4 regions of the Calidifontimicrobium sp. SYSU G02091 genome follow, and region 1 is predicted to be linked to each of the others. Evidence: predicted binding sites of a transcription regulator. Region 1 holds the regulator's gene; each other region holds the start of a gene.
The links. The regulator sigma-54, encoded in region 1, starts transcription at its own class of promoters, with help from an activator protein. The targets are predictions, from matches to a motif close to TGGCANGNAANCTGCTTT.
Positions count from the first base shown of each region.

Region 2: a site for sigma-54 is predicted at 2,164-2,181, ahead of MOJ79_RS13210 (transglutaminase family protein). Genes of this name have one in related genera too.
Region 3: a site for sigma-54 is predicted at 3,001-3,018, ahead of pedF (cytochrome c-550 PedF). Genes of this name have one in related genera too.
Region 4: a site for sigma-54 is predicted at 1,857-1,874, ahead of glnA (type I glutamate--ammonia ligase). Genes of this name have one in related genera too.

Region 1 covers NZ_JALBGB010000001.1:160,272-164,498, forward strand. The annotation lists gene lptA (lipopolysaccharide transport periplasmic protein LptA) at 111-671, shown strand; gene lptB (LPS export ABC transporter ATP-binding protein) at 704-1,468, shown strand; gene MOJ79_RS00810 (RNA polymerase factor sigma-54) at 1,480-2,982, shown strand; gene MOJ79_RS00815 (THUMP domain-containing class I SAM-dependent RNA methyltransferase) at 3,021-4,227, shown strand, end outside.
Region 2 covers NZ_JALBGB010000021.1:62,529-66,755, reverse strand. The annotation lists gene MOJ79_RS13215 (DNA internalization-related competence protein ComEC/Rec2) at 1-2,093, shown strand, start outside; gene MOJ79_RS13210 (transglutaminase family protein) at 2,211-4,227, shown strand, end outside.
Region 3 covers NZ_JALBGB010000019.1:36,991-41,217, forward strand. The annotation lists gene MOJ79_RS12355 (aldehyde ferredoxin oxidoreductase family protein) at 1-994, opposite strand, end outside; gene MOJ79_RS12360 (4Fe-4S dicluster domain-containing protein) at 1,005-1,481, opposite strand; gene MOJ79_RS12365 (substrate-binding periplasmic protein) at 1,637-2,482, opposite strand; gene pedF (cytochrome c-550 PedF) at 2,479-2,958, opposite strand; gene MOJ79_RS12375 (sigma-54-dependent Fis family transcriptional regulator) at 3,175-4,227, shown strand, end outside.
Region 4 covers NZ_JALBGB010000015.1:6,228-10,454, reverse strand. The annotation lists gene MOJ79_RS10580 (EI24 domain-containing protein) at 96-986, shown strand; gene MOJ79_RS10575 (competence/damage-inducible protein A) at 983-1,780, shown strand; gene glnA (type I glutamate--ammonia ligase) at 1,972-3,387, shown strand; gene MOJ79_RS10565 (hypothetical protein) at 3,540-4,064, shown strand; gene glnL (nitrogen regulation protein NR(II)) at 4,073-4,227, shown strand, end outside.

The sequences.
Region 1 (4,227 bases):
GCCGGCGCGCCGGTGCGGTGGCGACGCGCCACCCGCGCCGAAATTTCACACGCCACCGGGTGGCGTGCCGACGCGACGGGGCTAGAATGGCCTGCAATTTCCATGCCGCTATGCCCTGTCGCCTGACTGCCCCGCTGCCCGCGCTGCTGGTCGCGCTCACCGTCGCGCTGTCGGCCGCGGCGCCGGCCGTCGCGCAGCGCAGCGACCGCAGCCAGCCGATGACGATCGAGGCCGACCGCCAGAGCACGGTCGACCTGGCCAAGCGGGTCGTCGTCTTCGTCGGCAACGTCGTGATCACGCAGGGTTCGCTGCGCATCACGGCCGAGCGCGTCGAGGTGCGCGAAACGCCCGAGGGCTGGCGCAGCGCGGTGGCCCTCGGCGAGGCCGGCCGCGCGGCCACGTTCCGGCAAAAGCGCGACGGCGTCGACGAGGTCATCGAGGGGCGCGCCGACCGCATCGACTACGACGGCCGCGCCGACACCGTGCGCCTCGCCGGCAATGCGCTGCTGCGGCGTCTGCGTGGCGGCGCGCCGGCCGACGAAGTCACCGGCGCGCTGATCACCTACGACAACGTCAACGAGACCTTCAGCGTCAGCGCCGGCGACGGTGGTGGTCGCGTGCGCGCCATCCTGACGCCGCGCGAGTCGGCGCCGGCGGGTTCGCGGCCGTGAACGCGCTGCGCGAACCCGCGCCCCCCACGCCGGTGTCGCTGCCGGCCACGACGGCCGTCAGCCGCCTCGAAGCCACCGGCCTCGAGAAGCGCTACGGCGCGCGCCGCGTCGTCAAGGGCGTCGGGCTGGCGGTCAGTGCCGGCGAGGTGGTCGGCCTGCTCGGCCCCAACGGCGCCGGCAAGACGACGATCTTCTACATGGTCGTCGGGCTGATCCGCGCCGACGCCGGCGAGATCCGCATCGACGGCCAGCCGGTGCACCACCGGCCGATCCACCAGCGTTCGCGACTGGGGCTGAGCTACCTGCCGCAGGAGGCGTCGATCTTCCGCAAGCTCACGGTCGAGGAGAACGTGCGCGCCGTGCTCGAGCTGCAGCGTGGCGCCGACGGCCGGCCGCTGAAGCCGGCCGAGATCGAGCGCCAGCTCAACGACCTGCTGCTCGAGCTGAGCATCGACAAGCTGCGCACCAGCCCGGCGCCGGCGCTGTCGGGCGGCGAGCGGCGGCGCGTCGAGATCGCGCGCGCGCTGGCCACGCAGCCGCGCTTCATCCTGCTCGACGAGCCGTTCGCCGGCGTCGACCCGATCGCCGTGATCGAGATCCAGCGCATCATCGGCTTCCTGAAGGCGCGCGGCATCGGCGTGCTGATCACCGACCACAACGTGCGCGAGACGCTGGGCATCTGCGACCGCGCCTACATCATCAGCGACGGCCAGGTGCTGGCCGAGGGCACGCCGGCCGACATCGTCGACAACGCCGACGTGCGCAAGGTGTACCTCGGCGAGCACTTCCGCATGTAGCCGGCATGAGCATGAAGCCGTCACTGCAGGTCCGGCTGTCGCAGCACCTGGCGCTGACGCCGCAGCTGCAGCAGTCGATCCGGCTGCTGCAGCTGTCGACGCTCGAGCTGCACCAGGAAGTCGAGCAGATGCTCGAGCAGAACCCGTTCATCGAACTCGACGACGAGGCCGCTTCGCCGTTCGAGGCTTCGCTCGACGCCGCGGCCGAGCGCGCAATGCCGGCCGATCGCATGGCCGAGCCCGACGAGACCGACGGCCGCCTCGACGACGCCGAGCCGGCCGGCCTCGACGGCACCGAACTCGGCACGACCGAACGCGACGACTGGGCCAACGGCACCGAAGGCGACGACTTCGACGGCATCCGCGAGACGCCCGCGGCGGCGGCGACCGACGACGACTTCGAGCCGCAGGAGCGCGGCCCCGGCGACACGCTCGCCGACCACCTGCGCCGCCAGGTGCTCGGCATGCGGCTCGCGCCCGAGGACGCGGCCGCCGTCGAGGTGCTGATCGACTCGCTCGACGACGACGGCTACCTCGCCGACACGCTCGACGAGATCGCGCAGCAGCTCGCCCCCGACGACGAGGAGGCGCGCGACGAGCTGCTGTCGCGGCTGCGCTGCGCGCTCGGCTGGCTGCAAAGCCTCGACCCCTGCGGCGTCGGCGCGCGCGACCTGCGCGAGTGCCTGACGCTGCAGCTGCGCACGCGGTCCGCGTCGCCGGCGCGCGACGTGGCGCTGGCAATCTGCGAACAGCACCTCGAGCTGCTGGCCAAGCGTGACATCAAGCGGCTGATGGCGGTGACCGGCGCCGACGAGGACGTCATCCGGCAGGCGCAGGCGCTGATCGTGGCCTGCGAGCCGAAGCCCGGACGGCCGTTCGCGCGCGCCGAGGCCAACGTCGTCGTCCCCGACGTCATCGTCGTGCGCAGCGGGCGCGGCTGGAAGTGCGTGCTCAACCCCGACGTGATGCCCAGGCTGCGCATCAACGACCTGTACGCGCAGGCGATCCGCGGCCAGCGCAACGGCTCGGCGGCGGGTCTGTCGTCGCGGCTGCAGGAAGCGCGCTGGTTCATGAAGAACATCCAGCAGCGCTTCGACACCATCCTGCGCGTCTCGAGCGCGATCGTCGAGCGGCAGAAGGCTTTCTTCAGCCACGGCGAGATCGCGATGAAGCCGCTGGTGCTGCGCGAGATCGCCGACGAGCTCGGCCTGCACGAGAGCACGATCTCGCGCGTGACCACCGCCAAGTACATGGCCACGCCGTTCGGCACCTTCGAGCTGAAGTACTTCTTCGGCTCGTCGCTGAACACCGAGGCCGGCGGCAACGCGTCGAGCACCGCGGTGCGCGCGCTGATCAAGCAGTTCGTCGCCGCCGAGGACCCGGCCAAGCCGCTGTCGGACAGCCAGCTCAGCCAGATGCTCGAGGAGCAGGGCATCCAGGTCGCGCGGCGCACGGTGGCCAAGTACCGCGAGGCGCTGAAGATCGCGCCGGCCAACCTGCGCAAGGCGCTGTGACGCCGGCGCCGAGTGCGTCTGCGCCCGCGCCGCGCGGCGTGGCGCTGTTCCTGCCGGCTGCCGGCGGCACCGAGACGCTGCTGGCCGACGAGTGCCGCCGCCTGCTCGGCGGCGCGGCGCGTATCGAGCCCGGCCGCGGTGGCGTCACGGTGCACGGCGACGCGGTGGCGGCGATGACGCTGAACCTCGAGAGCCGCCTCGCGCAGCGCGTGCTGTGGCCCTTGGCCGATGGCCCCTACCGCGACGAACACGACCTGTATGCGCTCGCGCGCACGGTGCGCTGGACCGACTGGATCACGCCGCGGCAGACGCTGCGCGTGGACACGAGCGCGCGCGCGTCGCCGCTGCGCAGCCTGCACTTTGCGGCGCTGCGCATCAAGGATGCCGTGTGCGACGTGCTGCGCGATGCCACCGGCGCACGCCCGAGCGTCGACACGCGCGACCCCGACCTGCCGCTGCGGCTGCACCTGGGCGCGGCGCACGCGACGCTGTACGTCGACACCTCGGGCGAGCCGCTGTTCAAGCGCGGCTGGCGCGACGCCGCCGCCGCGGGCCGCGAAGTCAAGGGCGAGGCGCCGCTGAAAGAGACGCTGGCCGCCGCGATGCTCGCCGCCGCCGGCTGGCAGGGCCGTGCCGAAGACCTGCCGCTGCTCGACCCGTGCTGTGGCGCCGGCACGATCGCGATCGAGGCCGCGCAACTCGCGTGCGGCATCGCCCCGGGCGCGCAGCGCCGCTTCGCGTTCGAGCGGCTGGCGCCGTTTCGCGACCACGCGGCGACCTGGCAGGCGTTGCGGCGCGACGCGCGCGAGCGCGTGCACGCGCCGGCGGTGGCGGTGTTCGCCGGCGACGTGTCGTTTCGCATGACCGATTTCGCTGCGCGCAACGCCGAGCGCGCCGGCGTCGCCACGGCGATCGCGTTCAAGACGGCCGACGCGCTGCAGCGTCCGCCGCCGGCGCCGCGCGGCGTGCTGATGCTCAACCCCCCCTACGGCGAGCGCATCGCGCCGAAGGGGCGCGGCGCGAACGCGCGCGAGGGCTTTACCGACGCCGTCAGTGGCGACGACTTCTTCGCCGCGCTGGCCGCGCACTGGAAGCGCCACTACGGCGGCTGGACGGCCTGGGTGCTCAGCCCCGACGCGCAGCTGCCGCGGCGGCTGCGGCTCAAGGAGAGCCGGCGCGTGCCGTTGTGGAACGGGCCGATCGAGTGCCGGCTGTACCGCTTCGATCTCGTCGCCGGCTCGGCGC
Region 2 (4,227 bases), on a different contig from region 1:
GGCAGGTCAGCGGCGGCGTGCGCTTCGCGTTCGAGGTCGACGAGGCGCGCTGGCGCGGCGAGCCGGTCGCGGTGCCGCGGCGCGTCTCGCTCGGCTGGTACCGGGGCTGGCACGACGCCGCGCTGCTGGCCGGGCCGCCGCTGGAGGTGCAGGCCGGCCAGCGCTGGCGCCTGACCGCGCGGCTGCGGCCGCCGCACGGGCACCGCAACCCGCACGGCTTCGACCACGAGCTGTGGCTGTTCGAGCGCGGCCTGCGCGCCAGCGGCTACGTGCGCACCGCGGCCGGCAATGCCACGCCGCGGCTGCTCGCGGTCGACGCGGCGCATCCGGTCGAGCGCGCGCGCCAGCGCGTGCGCGACGCGATCGCGGCGCGCGTGGCCGACCCCGGCGCAGCCGGCGTGCTCGCCGGGCTCGCGGTCGGCGACCAGAGCGCGATCGAGCGCAGCGAGTGGGACCTGTTCCGCGCGTCGGGCACGGCGCACCTGGTCGCGATCAGTGGTTTGCACGTGACGATGTTCGCGTGGGCGGCCGGCGGCCTGATCGGCTGGGCGTGGCGGCGCAGTGCGCGGCTGCCGCTGTGGCTGCCGGCGCCCGCGGCCGCGCGCTGGGGCGGCGTGCTGGCCGCCGCCGCGTATGCCGTGTTCGCCGGCTGGGGCGTGCCGGCGCAGCGCACCGTGTGGATGCTGGCGGCTGCTGCGGCCGTCGCGAGCCTGGGGTTGAACTGGCCTTGGCCACTCGTGCTGCTGGCGGCGGCCGTCGCCGTCAGCGTGGCCGATCCGTGGGCCTTGCTGGAGCCGGGCTTCTGGCTGTCGTTCGTCGCCGTCGCGCTGCTGATCGGCTCCGAGCCGGCGCGCCGCGCGGCCGCCATGCAGGCGGCGCCGTCGTGGCCCGCGCGCGCGGCCCGCGCCGTGCACGGTGCGCTGCGCACGCAGGCCGTCGCCACCGTCGGTCTGGCGCCGCTGACGCTGGTGCTGTTCCAGCAGGTCTCGCTCGTCGGCTTCGTTGCCAACCTGGTCGCGATTCCGCTCGTCACGCTGGTCGTCACGCCGCTCGCGCTGGCGGGCATCGTCGCACCGCCGCTGTGGGACGCCGCGGCCGCAGCCGTGGCCCTGTGGACGGCGCTGCTGGCCGCGCTGACCGCGGGGTCGTGGGCGGTCTGGACCGCACCCGTCGCGCCGTGGTGGGTGCAGGCCGGCGGGCTGCTCGCGGCCTGGCTCGCGGTGGCGCCGCTGCCCACGCGCGTGCGCCTGCTCGCACTGCCGCTGGCGTTGCCGCTGCTGTGGCCGGCGGTCGAGCGCCCGCCGCACGGCGGCTTCGACCTGCTCGCCGTCGACGTCGGCCAGGGCAGCGCGGTGCTCGTCGTCACGCGGCATCACGCGCTGCTGTACGACGCCGGGCCGCAGTACAGCCGCGACAGCGACGCGGGCCAGCGCGTGCTCGTGCCGCTGCTGCACGCGCTCGGCGTGCGCTGGCTCGATGCGCTCGTGCTCAGCCACCGCGACAGCGACCACGTCGGCGGCGCCGCGGCGGTGGTCGCGGCGCTGCCGGTGGGCCGGCTCGACAGCTCGCTGCCCGCCGATCACCCGCTGCGTGCGGCGCCGCTGCCGCAGCGGCGCTGCGAGGCCGGCCAGCGCTGGCAGTGGGACGGCGTCACGTTCGAGGTGCTGCATCCCCCGGCCGAGGACCACGACAGGGCGCTGCGGCCCAACGCGCTGAGCTGCGTGCTGCGCGTCGTCGACGCGAGCGGGCGCCGCGTGCTGCTGGCCGGCGACATCGAGGCGGCACAGGAAGCGGCGCTGGTGCAGCGGCACGGCGCCGCGCTGCGCAGCGACGTGCTGCTCGTGCCGCACCACGGCAGCCGCACCTCGTCGAGCGCGGGCTTTCTCGATGCGGTGTCGCCGCGCGTGGCCGTCGTGCAGGCGGGCTTTGCCAACCGCTTCGGTCATCCGGCAGCCGATGTGCTCGAGCGCTACGCCGAGCGCGGCATCGACGTCGTGCGCAGCGACCGCTGCGGTGCCTGGCACTGGCCGGCCGCGGCCGCACCGACCTGCGAGCGCGAGCGCCGCCGTCGCTACTGGCATCACCGCTTCTGACACCGGCGCCCGTCGCGCACGTGCCGTGCACCGCACCGGTGCGCGACGCACTGCACCGAACCGGTGCCCGTGGTCTGGAAGTTGCATGCCGGCCGCGCGGACACAGGGAGAGAACGGGTGGCCATCCACGTCGCGCTGAACCACGTCACGCACTACCGCTACGACCGTCTCGTCGGCCTGTCGCCGCAGATCGTGCGGCTGCGCCCGGCGCCGCACAGCCGCACGCCGGTGCTGAGCTATTCGATGCGTGTCGAGCCGGCCGAGCACTTCGTCAACTGGCAGCAGGACCCGTTCGCGAACTACCTCGCGCGGCTCGTGTTCCCCGGCAAGACGACCGAGCTGAAGATCACCGTCGATCTCGTCGCCGAGATGGCGGTCTACAACCCGTTCGACTTTTTCCTCGAGCCCGACGCCGAGCACTTTCCGTTCGACTACGAGCCCGGGCTGAAGCACGACCTGCTGCCGTACCTGGCCAAGCTGCCGCTGACGCCGCGCTTCGAGGCCTTCCTGAACACGGTGTCGCGCGAGCGGCGTCGCACGGTGGACTTCATCGTCGACCTCAACCGGCGGCTGCAGCGCGAGATCGCGTACCTGATCCGGCTCGAGCCGGGTGTGCAGACGCCCGAGGAGACGCTCGAAAAGGGTTGCGGCTCGTGCCGCGACAGCGGCTGGCTGCTCGTGCAGCTGCTGCGCCACCTCGGGCTCGCGGCGCGCTTCGTCTCGGGCTACCTGATCCAGCTCAAGCCCGACGTCAAGGCCATCGACGGCCCGAGCGGCGCCGAGGCCGACTTCACCGACCTGCACGCGTGGTGCGAGGTCTACCTGCCCGGCGCCGGTTGGATCGGGCTCGACCCCACCTCGGGGCTGCTCGCCGGCGAGGGGCACATCCCGGTCGCGTGCACGCCCGAGCCGTCGAGCGCGGCGCCGATCACCGGCGCGCACGACGAGGCCGAGGTCGAGTTCAGCCACCACATGGCGGTCACGCGCATCCACGAGTCGCCGCGCGTGACCAAGCCGTACAACGACGAGCAGTGGCAGGCCATCCTGAACCTCGGCCACGACGTCGACGCGCACCTCGCGAAGCAGGACGTGCGGCTGACGATGGGCGGCGAGCCGACCTTCGTCTCGGTCGACGACCGCGACGGCGCGGAGTGGAACACCGACGCGCTCGGGCCCACCAAGCGCGGCGTTGCGCAGGGGCTGGTGCACAGGCTGCGCGACAAGTACGGCGCCGGCGGCTTCCTGCACTTCGGCCAGGGCAAGTGGTACCCCGGTGAGCAGCTGCCGCGCTGGGCGCTGACGGTGGCCTGGCGCGCCGACGGCGAGCCGTGCTGGCACGACCCGGGCCTGTTCGCCGACGAGCGCGAACCGCACCACTACACCGACGCCGACGCGAAGCGCTTCATCGAAACGCTGACGCGCCGGCTCGGCCTCGACCCGAAGTACGTCGTCCCGGGCTACGAGGACACCTGGTACTACCTGTGGCGCGAGCGCCGGTTGCCGGTCAACGTCGACCCGTTCGACAGCAGGCTCGACGACGAGCTCGAGCGTGCGCGGCTGCGCCGCGTGTTCGACCAGGGGCTGGCCCACGTCGTCGGCTACGTGCTGCCGCTCAAGCGCGAGTGGCAGGTCGGCACGGCGGGGCCGAAGTGGATCACCGGCCGCTGGTTCGTGCGCGACGAGCGGCTGTACCTGATCCCGGGCGACTCGCCGATGGGCTACCGCCTGCCGCTCGACTCGCTGCCGTGGGTCAAGGCGAGCGAGTACCCGTTCCACCTCGAGCACGACCCGTTCGCGCCGCGCCCCGCGCTGCCGGGGGCCGCCGCGCTGCGCGCGCAGGCCGGCGGTCCTGGCTACGACGCGCACCAGGTCGGTCGCGGCTACGCCGAAGGCGGCGCGGTGGCGCTGCAGGGCCAGCCGTGGCCGGCGCTCGGCGAGGGCGTGGCGGGCGGCGAGCCAGGCGGCGGGTGGCCGATGGCCGCCGGCCCCCACACGCCGGTGGCGCCGCACCCGCGCGGCACCGACGCGTTCCCGCAGCGCGGCGAGAGCGCGTCGTGGATCGTGCGCACCGCGCTGTGCGTCGAGGTGCGCGACCCGCAGCGCATGAACGGCCCGAAGGGCGAGGCGCAGCGCG
Region 3 (4,227 bases), on a different contig from region 1:
CCTCGTACTCGAGGCCGCCCGAGGCGCCCCAGTACTGCGGTTTGTTCTGCACGCTGAAGTGCGTCTGGTCGATCTTGCTGATGCGCCCGCACGCGATCGTGCAGCCGAAGCACGCCTGGTTCGTGACGAGCTGCGGCTTGCCGTCGCTCTTGCGCGGCGTGGCCATCGCCTCGGCCGAGATGTCCTTCGCGCCCTCGAACTGCACGTCGCGGTGGTTGCGCGTGGGCAGCGCGCCGATCTCGTTGATGACGTTCATCAGCACCTGCGTGCCGTAGGTCGGCAGGCCCTGGCCGGTGACGGCGTTGTCGGCGAGCACCTTCTTCTTCTCGAAGGTGACCTTCATGAACTCCTTCGGGTTCTTGATGTTGCCGACACCCTTGGTGCCGCGCACCGCGATCGCCTTGAGGTTCTTGCTACCCATCACGGCGCCGACGCCCGAGCGGCCGGCCGCGCGGTGCAGGTCGTTGACGACGGCGGCGAACAGCACCTGGTTCTCGCCGGCCAGGCCGATGCTCGAGATGCGCAGCAGCGGGTCCTGGTGCTGCTTCTTCAGCGTCTCCTCGGTCTCCCAGACGCTCTTGCCCCACAAGTGGCCGGCGTCGCGCAGCTCGGCCGTGTCGTCCTCGACGTACAGGTACACCGGCTTGGCCGACTTGCCCTCGAAGATGATCATGTCCCAGCCGGCCATCTTGAGCTCGGCGCCCCAGTGGCCGCCCGAGTTCGAGCACGCGATCGCGCCGGTCAGCGGGCCCTTGGTGACGACGGTGTAGCGCCCGCCGGTCGAGGCCATCGTGCCGGTGAGCGGGCCGGTCGCCCAGATGATCTTGTTGTCGGGGCCCAGCGGGTCGACCTTCGGGTCGACCTCCTCGACGATGTACTTGGTGGCCAGGCCGCGCGAGCCGAGGTAGGCGCGCGCCCAGTCCATGTTCAGCGGCTCGGCCTTGACGGTGCCGGCGCTCAGGTTGACGCGGAGGATCTTTCCTGCCCAGGACATGTCGTACTCCTTATGCGGCAGCGGGTTGGTTGCCGAGCTTGTCGGCCCAGGCCTGCATCTTCGCGAGGCCCGTCCAGTTGGCGTCGATGTAGGTGATCGCGCCGGTGGGGCAGACTTCGGCACAGGCCGGCTGGCCGCCGCACAGGTCGCACTTCTGCACCTTGCCGGTTTCCTGCACGTAATTGATCGTGCCGAACGGGCAGCTGATCGTGCACACCTTGCAGCCGACGCAGGTCGTCTCGTTGACGACCTTGGCGCCCGTGAGCTTGTCGATCGTGATCGCCTCGACCGGGCACGCGTGCAGGCACCAGGCCTCGTCGCACTGCGTGCAGGTGTAGGGCACCTTGCGCCCGGTATGGTGGAAGTCGAACACCTTGATGCGCGACTTCGCCGGCGCGTAGGTGGCGTAGTTCTCGAACGAGCACGCCATCTCGCACTGCAGGCAGCCGGTGCATTTGTCGGGGTTGATGTGCAAGGTCTTCTGCATGGGGTCCTCGGGGTGGAGTGGACACGGGGCATACCGGCGCAGCCTACCCTGGCGACGCCACGGAGCCTGTGGCGTATGTTGCGAAGGTGGCCTCGGCGCCGAAACCTAGGTCTAACCCTAGCGGTGTTCCACGCCGTGACAGCGTCGCCGCGCTGTCACGGCCGGCGCCACGACACGTTGCGCGACGCGAACATCGCCGGCAGTTCGCCACTGGCGGCGAGCGCCTCGACGGCCGCCTGCAGCGCCTGCGCGAGATCGCGCGCGTCACGCTTGACGGCCATACCGACCGCCCAGCCGTTGCGCATCTGCGGCAGCGGCAGCGGCTCGATCGCCACGCCGCTGGCGCCGCCCAGCACCGACTCGAGCTCGGAGGCGAGCCCCGCGGCGCCGGCGACTTCACCGCGCCGCAGCCGATGCGCGGCCTCGGTGCCGTCGGCGATCCTGGTGTCCAGCTGGTCGCGGTAACGCCCGCCTTCGGCACCGATCAGCAGCCAGCCGGCCAGGCTCTGCCCCGCCACCGCGATGCGCTGCGTGCCGAAGTCGGCCAGACCGTCCATGCGCGGCACGGCGTCGAGCCGGCGCGCGATCATCACCCGCTCGCGGTAGTACGGCGCGAAGATCTCGACCTGCGGCGTCGCGCGCATCAGCGGCGGGTCGACCGGCACGTGCAGCATCACGTCGGCCGGACCGAAGCCGAGATAGTGTCCGCGCCAGACCATGTTGCGCAGGTCGTCGCCCATGCTCTCGCCGGCGTGGAACGGCAGCAGCGACAGCGTGACCCCGAGGTGCTGCGCCAGCGCACGCGCGAGCAGCACGTCGATGCCCTCGCCGCCGACGTGAAACGGCGGCATGTCGTGGTAGACCGCCACCGACAGCCGCCCGCGCTCCTTCACGCGCGCCAGCGCCTGCGCACGCGCAGCCAGCGGCAGCGCAGCAGTGGCGACGGCGGCAGCCGCCGCCGTGATCAGCCGGCGGCGCCGGCGGTCGGCTGGCGGCGTCAAATCGGCTTCTCCCGCCGCGTCTCGAGGTACGACTTGATCGACCACATCGCCTCCTGACTCAAGATGCCCTCGAAAGGCGGCATGTAGACCGCGCCGTTGCGCGTCACGCCGCGGCGCACTTTGCCGAGGAAGAAGTCGTCCATCTCCTTCACGCACGCCGCCTTGCGCCTGTCGTCGCGCAGTGTCGCGCAGTCACTGTCGAGCTTGCGCAGGTCCGGCGCGATGCCGCCCGAGACCGCCTCGAGCCCGTGGCAGCGCGCGCAGTTCTGGTTGTACGCCGAACTGCCGATGCGCACCGCCACCGCATTGCTGCGGTAGGGGTTCTCGGTGCGCCACTGCTCGCCGAGCTGCGGCAGCTCGCGGGTATCGACGGCCTGCGGCGTGACGTCGCCGTGGGCGAACGCCGTGCCCGACAGCGCCAGCACGAGGGCGGCGGCGAACGGCCGCAGGTCGAAACGAAGGGGCAGCGTGATCATCGGAAGGTCGCTCCGTGGTTGGAATGCAGGGATGCGCCGTTTTTTGCAAACCACGTGCCATCGGCCGCGGCGCCGGCCGCGCCGCGCCGCGTCGGGGTCGGCCCGGGGCCCGTGTTCCGATCAGGAACGGTTCAGGTTCGCGATGCAGCATGTGGAACACTCGCGCCTGGGACGCGGACAGCGAAGCCGCGCCCGCTGCAGTAGAGGAGACGAAGGATGCCTGCCTACCGAACATTCGCCACCGGCGTGGCCGGGCGCATGCGTGCCGAGCGCGAGGGGCGTGCGGCCTCGCTGACCGCCACCGTACCGCATCCGGGGCACATCGACGCGATCAAGCAGTCGCACGAGCGCTGCGCGGCGTTCGGGCTGTCACGCATCGAGCGCCCCGATCACGCGCCGCTCGGCCGCTCCGACCTCAGCATCGTGCGCGAGCGCAACCTGCGGCTGTACAGCCACGCCGCGCCGGTGATGGAGATGCTCTACGAGCAGATCGTCAACACCGAGAGCATGGTCGTGCTGTGCGACGCCACCGGCACGATCATCCACGCGATCGGCGACGACGACTTCCTCGCGAAGGCGCAGAAGGTCGCGCTGCAGCCCGGCGTCAACTGGTCCGAGCCCGCCAAGGGCACGAACGCGATCGGCACGGCGCTCGTCGACGAGGCGCCCACGCTCGTCCACGCCGACGAGCACTTCCTGCACGCCAACCACTTCCTCACCTGCTCGGCCGCGCCGATCCTCGACCCGCGCGGCAACATCCTCGGCGTGCTCGACGTCACCGGCGACCACCGCAGCTACCACCAGCACACGATGGGGCTGGTGAAGATGTCGGCGCGGATGATCGAGAACCACTGGCTCAACGACGACTTCCGCCACGTGATGCGGCTGCACTTCCACAGCCGGGTGGAGTTCATCGGCACGCTGATGGAGGGCATCCTCGCCGTCTCCCCCGAGGGACGCATCGTCGGCGCCAACCGCGGCGCGCTCGACCAGCTCGGCATGAGCAGCGCCGCGGTGCGCATGCACACACTGGTGTCGCTGTTCGGCACCAGCGTCGGCGCGCTGGTCGACCAGTTCCGCTCGCCGCTGGCCACGCCAGTGGCGGTCACGACGCCCGGCGGGCGCCAGTTCCACGTCGTCGCGCGCTTCAACTTTCCGGTCTGGCACGACCTGCCCGACCGGCCCCGGACCCCGCCGGCCGCCGCCGAGCCGGCTGCGCCCGCGGCGCCGCCGGCCGGCGCGCCGGCCGCATCGGCGCGCGATGCGTCG
Region 4 (4,227 bases), on a different contig from region 1:
GGGTGCGGGATGCAACCAGATGCTGCGCGCCGCGCTGCGGCGTCACCGCCGGTCACAAGTGCGTGCGCCGGGGCGCGTGGCGTATCCTCGCGCCGATGTCTGCGCTGTTCGACGCCTTCTGGCGCGCCACCGCCTACTGCCTGCACCCGCGCGTGGTGCTGTGGTCGCTGCTGCCGCTGCTGCTGGCGTCGGCGGCGACGCTGGCGCTCGGTTACTTCTACTGGGAGGCGGCGGTGGCCGGCGTGCGCGCCACGCTCGACGGCTGGGCATTGACCGCGGCGCTGTTCCAGTGGCTCGAGTCGCTCGGTGCAGGCGGCTTGCGCGCGCTGCTGGCGCCGCTGCTCGTCGTCGCGCTGGCGGTGCCGGTGATCGTCGTCGTCGCGCTGCTGCTCGTCGCGGCGCTGATGACGCCGGCGCTCGTGTCGCTGGTGGCGCGGCGGCGCTTCCCGACGCTCGAGCGCCGCCACGGTGCGCCGCTGGCGCTGGGTGTCGCGCGTTCGCTTGCGCTGGGCGTGCTGGCGCTGGTACTGCTCGCCGCGAGTGTGCCGCTGTGGTTCGTGCCGCCGCTGGCGCTGCTGCTGCCGCCGCTGATCTGGGGCTGGCTCGCGTACCGCGTGCTGGCGTTCGACGTGCTCGCCGCGCACGCCAGCGCCGACGAGCGGCGCGCACTGCTGGCCGCGCACCGCTGGCCGCTGCTGGGCATGGGCCTGGTCACCGGCTACCTCGGCGCGGCGCCGTCGCTGCTGTGGGCGATGGGCGCGCTCGCGCTGATCTTCGCGCCGCTGCTCGCGGTGCTGTCGATCTGGCTGTACACGCTGGTGTTCGCGTTCTCGGCGCTGTGGTTCGCCCATTACGCGCTGGCGGCGCTGCAGGCGTGGCGCGCCGAACACGAACCCGTGCCCGACGTCGTGACGGTGAGCGCCGGCGGGGCCGGCGACGCGCCGCCCGCGCCCGAGCCACCGCTGCTGCCTCGACCCCAGCCATGAACTTCGGCCTCATCGTCATCGGCGACGAGATCCTGTCGGGCAAACGACAGGACAAGCACCTGTCCAAGGTGATCGAGCTGCTCGGCGCGCGCGGGCTGGCGCTCGCGTGGGCGCGCTTCGTCGGCGACGACCGCGCGCGCATCACTGCCACGCTGCGCGACGCGTTCGCCAGCGGTGACGTGGTGTTCTCGTGCGGCGGCATCGGCGCGACGCCCGACGACCACACGCGCCAGTGCGCCGCCGCCGCGCTCGGCGTGCCGCTCGAGCTGCACCCGCAGGCGCGCGAACTGATCCTCGAGCGCATGCGCGACGTCGCGGCGGAGCAGGGCGTGCCGTTCGAGCCCGACCGCCCCGACAACGTGCATCGCCTGAACATGGGCGTGTTCCCGCGCGGTGCGACGATCGTGCCGAACCCGTACAACAAGATTCCGGGCTTCTCGGTCGGCGACGTGCACTTCCTGCCGGGCTTTCCGGTGATGGCGTGGCCGATGATCGAGGGCCTGCTCGACGGCCGCTACGCCGCGCTGCACGGCAGCCAGCGCCAGACCGAACGCTCCGTGATCGTGATGGGCTCGATGGAGGCCACGCTCACGCCGCTGATGGAGGCCGTCGAGCGCGAGCACCCGGCGGTGCGCGTGTTCAGCTTGCCCAGCGTCGATCACCCGCAGTACGGCCGTCACATCGAGCTCGGCGTCAAGGGCCCGGCCGGCGAGGTCGAGGCGGCGTTCGCGCAGCTGCGCAGCGGCTTGCAGGTTCTGGGCGTCATGTTGGGCCCCGAAATGGTGCGCACTTGATCGGGGCGCGGCACCGCTTTGGTGTGCAGGCGCGGTGCGCACCCGTGCGACGACGTGCGGGTCGCGCCCCTGGATCGGGCATGCTTTCTGCTAGATTCTGGTGCGCCTTGGACGGCCGGTCACGGTCCTCCTCGAGCCGTCAAGTTTTTTCGATTCCACCCCACTGCAAGCGTCCCGCTAGGAGATTTCTGATGGCCAAGACCGTCGCCGACGTGATGAAGATGGTGAAGGACAACGAAGTCAAGTTCGTCGACTTCCGCTTCACCGACACCCGCGGCAAGGAACAACACGTCACCGTGCCCGTGGCGGCGTTCAACGAAGACAAGTTCACCGAAGGCCACGCCTTCGACGGCTCGTCGATCGCCGGCTGGAAGGGCATCGAGGCGTCGGACATGCTGCTGATGCCCGACCCGAACACCGCCAACATCGACCCGTTCTTCGAGGAGCCGACGCTGTTCATGACGTGCGACGTCATCGAACCGGGCGACGGCAAGCCCTACGAGCGCGACCCGCGCTCGCTGGCCAAGCGCGCCGAGGCGTACATGAAAGCCTCGGGCCTCGGTGACGCGGCGTACTTCGGCCCCGAGCCCGAGTTCTTCGTCTTCGACAGCATCCACTGGCACGTCGACATGTCGGGCTGCGGCGTGCGCATCGAGTCGGAAGAGGCGGCCTGGAGCACCGGCAAGGACTACGAAGGCGGCAACCGCGGCCACCGGCCGACCGTCAAGGGCGGCTACTTCCCGGTCCCGCCGATCGACAGCTTCCAGGACATGCGCTCCGAGATGTGCCTGCTGCTCGAGCAGATGGGCATCCCGGTCGAGGTGCACCACCACGAGGTCGCCACCGCCGGCCAGATGGAGATCGGCACCAAGTTCAGCACGCTGGTGCAGCGCGCCGACTGGCTGCAGCTGCAGAAGTACATCATCCACAACGTCGCGCACGCCTACGGCAAGACGGCGACCTTCATGCCCAAGCCCATCGTCGGTGACAACGGCAGCGGCATGCACGTGCACCAGTCGGTGTGGAAGGATGGCAAGAACCTGTTCGCCGGCGACGGCTACGCCGGGCTGAGCGAGTTCGCGCTGTACTACATCGGCGGCATCATCAAGCACGCGCGTGCACTCAACGCGATCACGAACCCCGGCACCAACAGCTACAAGCGCCTGGTGCCCGGCTTCGAGGCGCCGGTCAAGCTCGCGTACTCGTCGCGCAACCGCTCGGCGTCGATCCGCATCCCGTACGTCGCCAACCCGAAGGGCCGCCGCATCGAGTGCCGCTTCCCGGACCCGACGGCCAACCCGTACCTCGCGTTCAGTGCGATGCTGATGGCCGGTCTCGACGGCGTCGAGAACAAGATCCACCCGGGCGAAGCGGCCAGCAAGGACCTGTACCACCTGCCGCCCGAAGAAGACGCGAAGATCCCGACCGTGTGCTCGAGCCTCGACCAGGCGCTCGAGTACCTCGACAAGGACCGCGCGTTCCTGACCAAGGGCGGCGTGTTCACCGACGCCTTCATCGACGCCTACATCGAGCTGAAGATGCAGGAGGTCACGCGCTTCCGCATGACGACGCACCCGGTCGAGTTCGACATGTACTACAGCCTGTGACCGGTGGCCGCCGCTGCCGCGGCGCGCCGGCACAGCCCCGAAGGGACGGCCGCGGCCGTCCCTTTTCGTTCGGCTTTTCGGGCGATGCGCCGCCACCCCGTGCGCGACAATGCGCCAGCCGCGGCCCCTGTGCCCCGGACGGAGAACGACTCATGATGCGCTTGGGACCTGTGGCGCGCGGCGCCACGCTGGCGATGCTGTGGGCGCTGTCGTCGCTCGCTGCGGCGCAGTCCTCGGGCGTCGTCTACCGTTGCCCCGGTCCGCCCGACCTCTATACCGATGCGCTGACGCCCGAGGAAGCCAAGCAGAAGGGCTGCCGCACGATCGAGGGCGCGCCGATCACCGTGATGCGCTCGACGCCGCCACGCCCGCAGGCGTCGGCAGCGGCACCGGCGCCGGCGCCCGCCGCGCGCCCCGAGGGCAGCCGCGTGGATCCGGGCGAGCAGCGCGCGCGCGACAGCGAGCGCCGCGCGATCCTGCAGGCCGAGCTGCAGCGCGAGGAGCAGCGCCTGGCCGAGCTCAAGCGCGAGTACAACGACGGCCAGCCCGAGCGCCGCGGCGACGAGCGCAACTACGCGCGCTACCTCGAGCGCGTGGCCGGCATGAAGGCCGCGATCGAGCGCAAGGAAAGCGACATCGCGGCGATCAAGCGCGAGCTCGACAAGCTGCCGAACTGAGGCCGCCGATGGCGCTGCCGTTCGTCCGCCTGCCGGGCACGACCGGCCAGCCGCCGTACGATGCGTTCGACATGCTCGCGACGATGGTCGCCGTCGTGCGACCCGACGGCCAGTGCCTGTTCGTCAACGCCGCGTTCGAGACGCTGGTCGGGCTGTCGCGCAA